DNA from 3 places in the Paenibacillus sp. J22P51 genome. Region 3 is predicted to be linked to each of the others. Evidence: riboswitches for the same ligand, from Rfam matches in the RefSeq annotation. Region 3 holds a riboswitch; each other region holds the start of a gene.
What was found. Region 3 has a riboswitch for cyclic di-GMP ahead of AC58QC_RS02850 (hypothetical protein). Riboswitches for the same ligand answer to the same signal wherever they lie in the genome.
Positions count from the first base shown of each region.

Region 1: it holds a riboswitch for cyclic di-GMP, as region 3 does, so the genes downstream of both, AC58QC_RS15920 (response regulator) here and AC58QC_RS02850 (hypothetical protein) in region 3, are expected to answer to the same signal.
Region 2: it holds a riboswitch for cyclic di-GMP, as region 3 does, so the genes downstream of both, AC58QC_RS21095 (methyl-accepting chemotaxis protein) here and AC58QC_RS02850 (hypothetical protein) in region 3, are expected to answer to the same signal.

Region 1 covers NZ_JCAUAZ010000006.1:274,260-277,391, reverse strand. The annotation lists gene AC58QC_RS15930 (CotH kinase family protein) at 1-963, shown strand, start outside; gene AC58QC_RS15925 (SET domain-containing protein) at 992-1,348, shown strand; gene AC58QC_RS15920 (response regulator) at 1,486-1,848, opposite strand; cyclic di-GMP riboswitch class I at 1,951-2,039, opposite strand; gene AC58QC_RS15915 (VOC family protein) at 2,788-3,132, shown strand, end outside.
Region 2 covers NZ_JCAUAZ010000010.1:189,737-192,868, forward strand. The annotation lists gene AC58QC_RS21085 (autorepressor SdpR family transcription factor) at 1-60, shown strand, start outside; gene AC58QC_RS21090 (SdpI family protein) at 57-695, shown strand; cyclic di-GMP riboswitch class I at 903-994, shown strand; gene AC58QC_RS21095 (methyl-accepting chemotaxis protein) at 1,069-2,598, shown strand; gene AC58QC_RS21100 (bile acid:sodium symporter family protein) at 2,614-3,132, opposite strand, start outside.
Region 3 covers NZ_JCAUAZ010000001.1:760,643-763,774, reverse strand. The annotation lists gene AC58QC_RS02860 (TIGR01777 family oxidoreductase) at 1-65, opposite strand, end outside; gene AC58QC_RS02855 (MDR family MFS transporter) at 258-1,481, shown strand; cyclic di-GMP riboswitch class I at 1,598-1,690, shown strand; gene AC58QC_RS02850 (hypothetical protein) at 1,802-2,107, shown strand; gene AC58QC_RS02845 (hypothetical protein) at 2,247-2,426, shown strand; gene gloA2 (SMU1112c/YaeR family gloxylase I-like metalloprotein) at 2,496-2,891, shown strand.

The DNA of each region.
Region 1 (3,132 bases), on a different contig from region 3:
TATGAGATTGGGATTTCATATCGGGGGGATCATACCCGTAAATTTCGAAAAAAATCCTATAGCATCGACTTTAGGTCATATAAAGAAGAATTTGCTGGGCGTGAGATACACTTAAATGCGGAATACCGAGATCCATCCTTATTACGCAACAAGCTTTCTTTTGATTTTTTCCAGAGCATTGGATGTATTGCTCCAAATAGTAAGCATGTATTTTTAGAATTGAATGGGGAAAAAAAGGGGATTTATCTAGAACTTGAATCAGTGGATGAATTTTTTTTACGAAAAAGAGAACTACCGCAAGGTCCTATTTATTATGCCACGATCTACCATGCAAATTTTTCTTTATTAACACCGAAGCAAAATCCAAAACCTTCACTCCTATCTGGATATTTTCAAAAAATGGGTAGTGAGAAGGATAATCAAGATTTAGAAAGGTTTATTATGAAAATAAATACAATTAACCGAGACCAATTTGGTGAAGCGATAAAAAAGGATATGGATATCAACAATTATTTATTGTGGTTATGCGGAGCAGTTTGTACCCAAAACTACGATGGGTTTATTCATAACTATTCTTTATTTCGAAATGAAGAGACGGGATTATATCAGATGATCCCTTGGGATTATGATGCAACTTGGGGACGAAATTGGAATGGTGAAATAATGGAATATTTTGCTGTTCCAATTGAAGGCTATAATACACTCACTGCACGCCTTTTGGATGTAATGGAAATAAGGCAGCAATACCGTCGTATGATGGAAGAAGTTTTAGAAACGAAATTTACGGTTAAAGCTATAGAACCTATGGTGACAAATCTCCATAAGCAATTAAACCCCTATATTTCTTTGGATCCATTTAAAAAGGAATCCATTGCGCTATTTAATAGTGAGCCGGAATTAATCCTACGCTTCATTGAAAAACGCAACGGCTATCTTCGAAAGCATCTAAAGGATCTTGCATAAAGGAGGGAGTACGCTGAAAAAAATTGAAATGAAAAATACAGGGAAATATGGTAGAGGAGTTTTTGCAACCGAAAATTTTAAAAAAGGTGACTTAATTGAGTCAGCTCCGATTATTGTTGTCTCCAAAGACGAATGGGAAGAAATGAGGGAAAGCATTCTCAAAAACTATGTTTTCCGTTGGGGAGAGGATAAAGCTATAGTTCTAGGATACGGTGTTTTATATAATCACTCTTTTTCACCAAATGGGAGATATTTATCGAATAAAAATAATTTAACCATGGACTTCTATGCCTATAAAGATATTAAAGCGGGTGAAGAGATATTGATTAATTACAATGGAGACCCTAAGGACCAATCTTCATTGTGGTTTAAGGTTATCGATTAATACAAAGTGAAACAGATAGTTTAGTCTTACAAGAAAGGGTCATCCCGCAAAGGATGGCCCTAAATTTTGCCGTTACAGACAGCGCGGTGAACCGTATGTTAGATGTCAGTATAACTAAAGTATCCTTTTTGTCGACCTCATAAAGTTAGTAACTTTTGTACTGCATCTGCTATCCTGTCTTTATCAAAAGGCTTCACAATAAAATCGTTAGCACCTAAGGAAATAGCCTCAATAACAAAAGATTGTTGCCCCATCGCTGATACCATGATTATCTTTGAATCACTTGCGTATTTTTTAATTTCCTTTAAAGCAGTAATACCGTCCATCTGTGGCATTGTAATATCCAACGTAACAAGATCTGGGGAATGTTGAAGAAACATAGATACTGCCTCAAGTCCATTCGATGCTTCAGCAATAATTTCATGACCTAATTCTGTTAAGATGTTCTTTATCATTAATCGCATAAACATAGAATCATCTGCAATCATTAGTCTTGCCATTTAAATTTCACTCCAATGTGTGGGCTTATTTCCCGTTATTATCTATGAACATAAAAATATCCCCTTATAAAGAACAAAGGGGATTGTATCTCTCTCCCTGGGTTCGGTAACTGGCAAGCGTAGCGAAATATCTCGCCTTAGCCCCTTTAGCTTTGCGTCACTAATTTTCATTAGTTTTGCCCTTATCGTACAGAAGAACTAATATCATGTTACTAAAAATTATAACACCTCTATTACTAGTAATAAAGTCCTATATTTAGAGGAAGCGATTATTAACGTTTTAATAACATAAGTCCAAGCCAATATAATAGCCAATTCATATACTGTTACTATCTTGTGATCAAGAGGGTGATAGGGATGGGATTAATATTTAATCGAAATGTTAGAGTTACTTTTTTCTCGGGTTTTAACTTTACTGGAAGAAGTCTAACATTTAGAAGAGGCGTGGCAGTTTCAAATCTGGGATTATTCGGTTTTAACAACATCATCTCCAGTTTTCGGCTAAGAAATGTTTTTTTTCCTAGTCAAGTTACGTTAGTACTGTTTTCAGGGCGCAACTTTACAGGGAATTTTCGGATTTTCCGTGGCAGCCAGAACATTTCAGACTTACGAGCTTTCAACTTTAACAATGTAACCTCGTCGTTTATTCTAGTTGGATTCCGGATAACAACTTCTCAGATTCGTAGCCTTCAACGCACAGGCAGTATGCCAAGCGGCATTTCCGAATTATAGGCTAAAGGGACGCTGAAAAGCGCCCTTTTTTCTTGAAATTTTTTTTTGATTCAAACCTAATAAAAAAAATGTTGCATATAACTACAAAAGAATTTAATATAGTAAAAATTACCATTGGAGTTATGTCAGGTGAGTGACGTTATGGTTCCCCGCATTATTGGGATGGGCGGTTGGGTGAGAGATTATTTAAAAAAAGGAGCTAAACATATGATCGAATTTGAATGTATACATCATGTAAGTATAGCTGTGAGAGACTTAGAAAAAGCTAGGGGATTTTATTCAGAGGTTCTTAAATTACAAGAAATCGAACGTCCACCTTTTAAATCCAAAGGTATATGGTATGCAATTGGGAAACAGCAGCTTCATCTATTAGAACATCCAGAAGCTGAAACATTACGTAGAAGTGGAATTGATTCTGTTGATGGTCATTTTGCTGTTTGGGTTAAAAGCTACAAAAACACAATACAATGGCTTGAAGAATCTGGCATTCCATACGAAGCTAGACCTCAAAGTGTTGCAGGGTTTGCCCAAATATATATTCTTGATGTGGAC
Region 2 (3,132 bases), on a different contig from region 3:
GACGTCATTGGATGGATGTTTAACATCCTTAACAAAAAAGATGAGGAGGAACAGTTATGAAGAAATGGAGGGAGATTTTATTAGTTGTGATTAGCCTTTCCCCAGCGATAGGGGGCTTGGTTCTGTATAATCGTCTTCCGGACACGATGGCGAGCCATTTTGACATGAATAATGAAGTGAACGGAACGATGAGCAAAGAAATGTTGCTTCTCATGCTGGTGTTACTGGGTTTGCTGCCGCTATTCATGCGGGTGATGAGATCCATCGATCCGAAGAAAGCGAATTTCGAGAAATTTCCTGCGGCTTTTGAGGTGACGCGGTTCGGGGTTACCATCCTTTTAGCTGTCGTAGGTTGGGCGGTCATTTGCTTTAATTTGGGCTACAGCTTGGATTTTCAGAAAATCACCATGATTTCGCTAGGCGTGTTGTTTGCCGTTATGGGGAACTTTTTGACGCAGGTGAAGCCCAATTATACGTTTGGCATTCGGACGCCGTGGACACTCGCCAATGAAGAAGTTTGGAGAAAAACGCATCGTTTGGGCGGTCCGCTTATGTTGATTGGCGGAGTTGTATCTTTTATCGCTGCGTTCTTAATGACCTCCGTCGCGATCATCGTCTTCATAGCAGCAATAGCAATCAGTTCCTTAACTCCAGTCATCTACTCCTATGTATTGTTTAATCGTCTTAAGAAGTAAATAGGCTCTATGTAGGCTGCCAGCGAATCGTTGAGCAGTCTTTTTCACATGTGGTCAATAATTTTCGCTAATCGACAAAATCTTACAAAAATCGCTATGTACACATGTGGGCTTGCTACCTATAATTAGCAATAGGAATTGTGCCTTTAGTCGGGTGTCTGAAGTAGTAGATGGACGAATGAATGGTTCTTATTTTGAATATTAACCTAATAGAAAAGGCAAATCAGTTGGAAACGCTGAGACGCAAAGCCATGGCCTAAAGCATCCATAATGTATGCTACGGTTGACAGGTTACCGAGTTAGATGGGAGCATCCTTCATTCGGGATGGTCCTTTTTCTTTTATCATTAACATTTTCTAGGGGGAAGCTTGTCGTGAAAGCAAAAAAACGTGTCATGCAATTCATTGTCATCGGAACATTGATCTTGGCTTTACTGGTACATGGCTTATCGAGCTTTATTCATGGGTCCATGGACCATGACGCAATGGTTATACTTTCTCCCACTGCTTCTGTCCTACTTCAATGGCTATTTTGGTTGCCCATTGCGCTTGTCAGTCTGAGTGTTATTTTGTATGGATTACATAAAGATCATGCTTGGATACCATTCCTTCACGCTTTGTCACTTACCTTTAGCAGTTTCTCAATTATTGCCGGGGGGAAAGGCATGGTTGAGTACCACTTTTCGATCTTCATGGTGCTGGCCATTCTTATGTACTATGACAACATTAAGCTGCTATTGCTCAGTACCGTGTTATTTGCAGCGCAGCATCTATTGGGATATTTATTCTTTCCAGAGCTGGTGTATGGGGTAAAAGTCTATGCGTTTTCAATGGTTGCCATCCACTTGGTGTTCGTGATTCTATTTATCGGTGCAGTTATTTACCAAATCGTCTCGAATCGCAAAAACACGCAAGCCTTCGAATTAGCCCAAAACGATAAACTGCAGCAAACCGTCAAAGACATTATTGAACGTCTCTCCGATACGTCGCAGGAAGTACGGATGAATTCAAATGGACTGTCAACACAGTCCTCCGAACTGAATCGCTTAACCTCAGAAGTCGTTCAAACCATGAACAAGGTGGAGCAAGCGGCGATCAATCAAGAACAAGGGGTGGAAGTCAGCAGAAATGCCGTTACCGAAATGTTAAAAGATACTTCCCTCATCGCAGAGAACTCGTCGAATGTCTCTGAAATCTCTAACCAGGCTGCACAGGAAGCTGAGAAAGGCAATGAATTGATCCAATTGGCTGTTCATCAAATGCAATCGATGAATAGCACAATTCACACGACAGCCGAAAAGGTGAAAGTGCTGGGTGAACGCTCCGAAGAAATTAATCAAATTGTTAACTTGATTACAGATATCGCCTCGCGTACGAACCTGCTTGCCCTGAATGCAGCCATCGAGGCTGCTCGCGCAGGAGAGCACGGGAAAGGCTTCACGATCGTTGCCAGTGAGGTCCGTAAACTTGCTGAACAAACGAGTACCTCTGCCAAACAGATCGCGGATCTCATTCAGGATGTTCAATCCAATAATCAGGCATCTATCGATTCTATGGATCGTGTGATTGTGACCTTCGAACATGGTAACGATGCTGTCGTTGCTGCGGGTCGTGCTTTTGAACATATTTTAAAAGCCGTTCATTCTATTGCCTTACAAATGCGTGATATTCAAGGGGCATCCCAGCATGTGTCCGCAAGTACACAGCAATTCAGCGTGACAATGGAGGAAATTTCGCATCTATCTACACAGCTAGCGATGAACGTGAAATCCGTAAGTAAACGGACGGACCAGCAGGATCAGCTCATTTGCAAAACGTCGCAGCTGGCGGAGTTGCTAGGTGGTCTGAGTGATAAATTAAATGACATTATGAAGACGACAGAGCAGTCATTCTCCCAAACCTAGAGTTCGACAATCCATTTACATCTGTTTAACGCTATTAACTTTTAAGCAGGGTGTATCGCTTTTCAACGCATATTTCCGATTCAGCAGAAAGCCGAAGAGGGAAGCAAGCGATTGCTGGAACAGCATGCCAAGCACGACAGGAATCGCAACGGGTGGCGGGAAATAAGCTACAGCGAGTACCGCGCCCGCACTAATATTACGCATACCACTGTTAAAAGTAAGGGCGACCACGACATCTTGTTCCCAACGGAACAGCCTAGCGACAAGCCAACCGATCATGTAGCCCAGTGAGGCTACGATGAGCACAAATGCTGCCAACCCGAGTAATTTAGCATCGAAGTCTCGTAAATACGGAGCAATGACAGAGCTATTAATCGCGACGACGATGCCCATGAATATTTTAGAAAAAGGACCTAGACGGCCTCCCCACTGCTCCTTAATTTTCCCCCGCGTCCATTGATTCAGCAGCATCCCGATGAGTGAAGGAACGACGATCATGAAGAAAAGGCCTTTCATCATGGCCAAAGTATCGAG
Region 3 (3,132 bases):
CCCATCCAGAAAGCAATTAAACGTTTTCCAATAAAGCCGCTGCCGCCTGTGATCGCTATTTTCATTGCAAGCACCTCCATATCGCCATTATAAAACCTTCACCCAATAAATACCATCTGAGCGCAGGGATAGTTAATAAGGGAAAGTTCCCAGTTCGAAATTACGACACGTTTCCTCCATTTCGTGTATAATTGGAATTCGGTGTCTATTAATTAACCATAGGGTAATTCGTTTATCTGCGAGAGGAGTCATCGACTATGAATCGTATACGTTATTTTTTACAATCCTATCATCCTATCGTACATACGCTACTCTTAGGTACGGTCATGGCTCGGGCAGCGTCCTCCATGAGTTTACCTTTCCTAGCGATCTATTTGGCTAAGCACTCGAACATGAGCCCAGGGCTCATTGGGATCGTCATTGGCATGGGGGCTCTAGCTGGTACATTCGGCGGGTTTGTCGGAGGCACCTTGTCAGACCGTTTTGGACGTCGCGTAATTATGCTCGCGGCACTCTTCGGGTGGGGATTCGTATTCCTCGGCTTCGGAGTAGTGAAGTTACCCGTCCTATTTATGCTGCTTAATATGTTGAATGGACTTTGCCGCTCGTTCTATGAGCCTGTGTCGCAAGCCTTAATGGCAGATCTAACAGAGCTGTCCAAGAGGCGTCAGGTATTTTCACTTCGGTACATGGCGATTAACGTGGGTGTAGCTGTAGGACCCTTGCTGGGAGCATTTTTTGCTACGATGAACGGAGCCCTGCCATTCCTGCTAACCGGGATTATTTATTTAATCTATGGAGTGACACTCTACGCTCTTCTCATTAAGTTCGGCATTAAAAAAATCGAAGGCGAGAAGAAAGCGATCGTTACTTTCCGTTCGGCATGGGACGTTATTCGTAAGGATATGACCTTCCGTTTGTACATTATCGGTGGAATTATCGGAGCTATCGGATATTCTCAAGTTATGGTGACTTTGTCACAGTATCTTCAGAGGGATTTTGCCGACGGGGGCAAAATGTTTGCGATTCTCATGAGCGCCAATGCCATTGTCGTCATCGCCATGCAGATTCCGCTGGGGAAATGGGCGGAGAAGTATTCACCATTAACAGCCATTGTTGTTGGAAATTTGATGTTTGCATTAGGGGATATTGGCTTCGCTTTCTCGCACTCGCTTATATGGCTCATTATTTCGATGGGGATCTTCACGTTCGGTGAAATTCTGAATTATCCTGCAGCGAATATGCTGATTGATAAGCTGGCGCCTGAACAAATGCGAGGATCCTATTACGGTGCTCAAACGTTAACGAACATTGGTCACTTTATGGGACCGTGGATTGGCGGCTTTTTGCTAGTCTCCTATGGGGGTACTACGTTGTTCCTCATCATCGCCATTTTATCGTTAGTTGGATCTATTTTCTATTGGAAAGGCACAAAACGTCAAAATATGGTGAAAATTTCGTCGAAAATGCAAACTTTTTGATGGATTTCGTAAAAATAGTTCCTCCGCACTATTCGATTTCAAATCATCATCCCTTATTCTTGAGAGTATAGGATATACCGTTTAATCATCAACAACTACACAGATCCTGCACGTCATCTCGACAAAGGCAAAGCTGGCGAAAGCCAGTGACGCAAAGCTACAGGGGCTTACTTCTCCTGCAAAGGACAAGCAGCCAGCCAGCCGCCGAACGATTGGGAAATTCACTTTAGAACCCCTCTAGTCGGTTCACTACAGTGGGGTTTTTTCTCTGTCATAGCGAAACAAAATTGAACAAATTGCACTAAGGAGGCCCTAGCGGCATGAAATCGGACAATCAATTGAATGAGGAACAGAAAGCAACTTCATTATGCGGCAACCATGTTGCACGTTTGGTGCCATCCACGGATGGTCCTAAGCTCATGATAAACCGTGAAGAATATGCACTAAACGAAGCGTGTTGGGATGTCGAAATGTTTCACGGAAGAAACAATAGTATTCTCATTTTCTACTGGAAAGGCGAAGTTAAGCTTTCTGTGAAAATGCCCCCAATGGCACAAATCGAAGGCTTTTTAACAAGACTTTTCCAATGTTTATCATCCAAATTGAGAGCGGTTCAACCTATCTAGGTGAATTGCTCTTTTTTTTACCTTCGGAAATAATTAAAAGGCCTTGGTTAGTGATTTTCTCATTGCTGCCAATCGACACTATCTGACATAATATCTCCATCTTTAGTTCTTTAGGGCTATATATAGGGAGATGCATAGCATGAGATTGATCACACGTTCTGATTTCTATGGCAATCGTACAGCACAAACGAACATTGGCGATCTTATGCTCCAAAATGGTGGAGGCGGGCACCACGCCGCAGGAACTTGCCAAGTGGAATATGCGCAAGCGGATGAAGTTCTAAACAAAATTGTTGAAACGATGCAAGCAGCAGGATAAAATAAGAAGATAAGCCGCAGGATGGGAGCAGCCCAGCATGCGGTTTTTCTTTGTAGGAGGTGTCATCGAATGGAACTAAAGCAGATTCATCACGTTGCGATTATTTGTTCGAATTACGAGCGTTCTAAGCATTTCTATGTTGATTTACTTGGACTCACTGTCATTCAGGAAACGTATCGCACCGAAAGAGACTCGTATAAATTGGATTTGCGCATTGGTCAAACGGATCAAGAAATTGAATTGTTTTCATTTCCGAATCCGCCATTACGTGTCAATCAGCCTGAAGCGCGTGGCTTACGTCATTTGGCCTTTGTTGTTGCTGACATGGAGCAAAGTGTACAAGAACTAGAAAGTAAGGGTATCGTGGTTGAGCCCGTGCGAATTGATCCAATCACGGGAAATCGTTACACGTTTTTCGCCGATCCCGATGAGTTGCCGTTGGAGTTGGTGGAAATTGTGGAATAATGGCCGGTTCCAGCGGACAGAAGAGGAACCCAAGCTAGCTATGGCCAAAGGGTGCCTCTGGAGCGTTCTACTGTCTATTCCCTTGTGGGCGCTGTTAATTTATGTAATTTGGAAACAATAAATCCCTCAAAGTGCTCGGTCTGACTGCGAATGAACGGCAGAGAGATGAGTGGTACTTATGAGGGATTTTGTTTGCTTAGGTTGAGCTACGCAGAGGCAGATACGGGTACGTGGTGATACT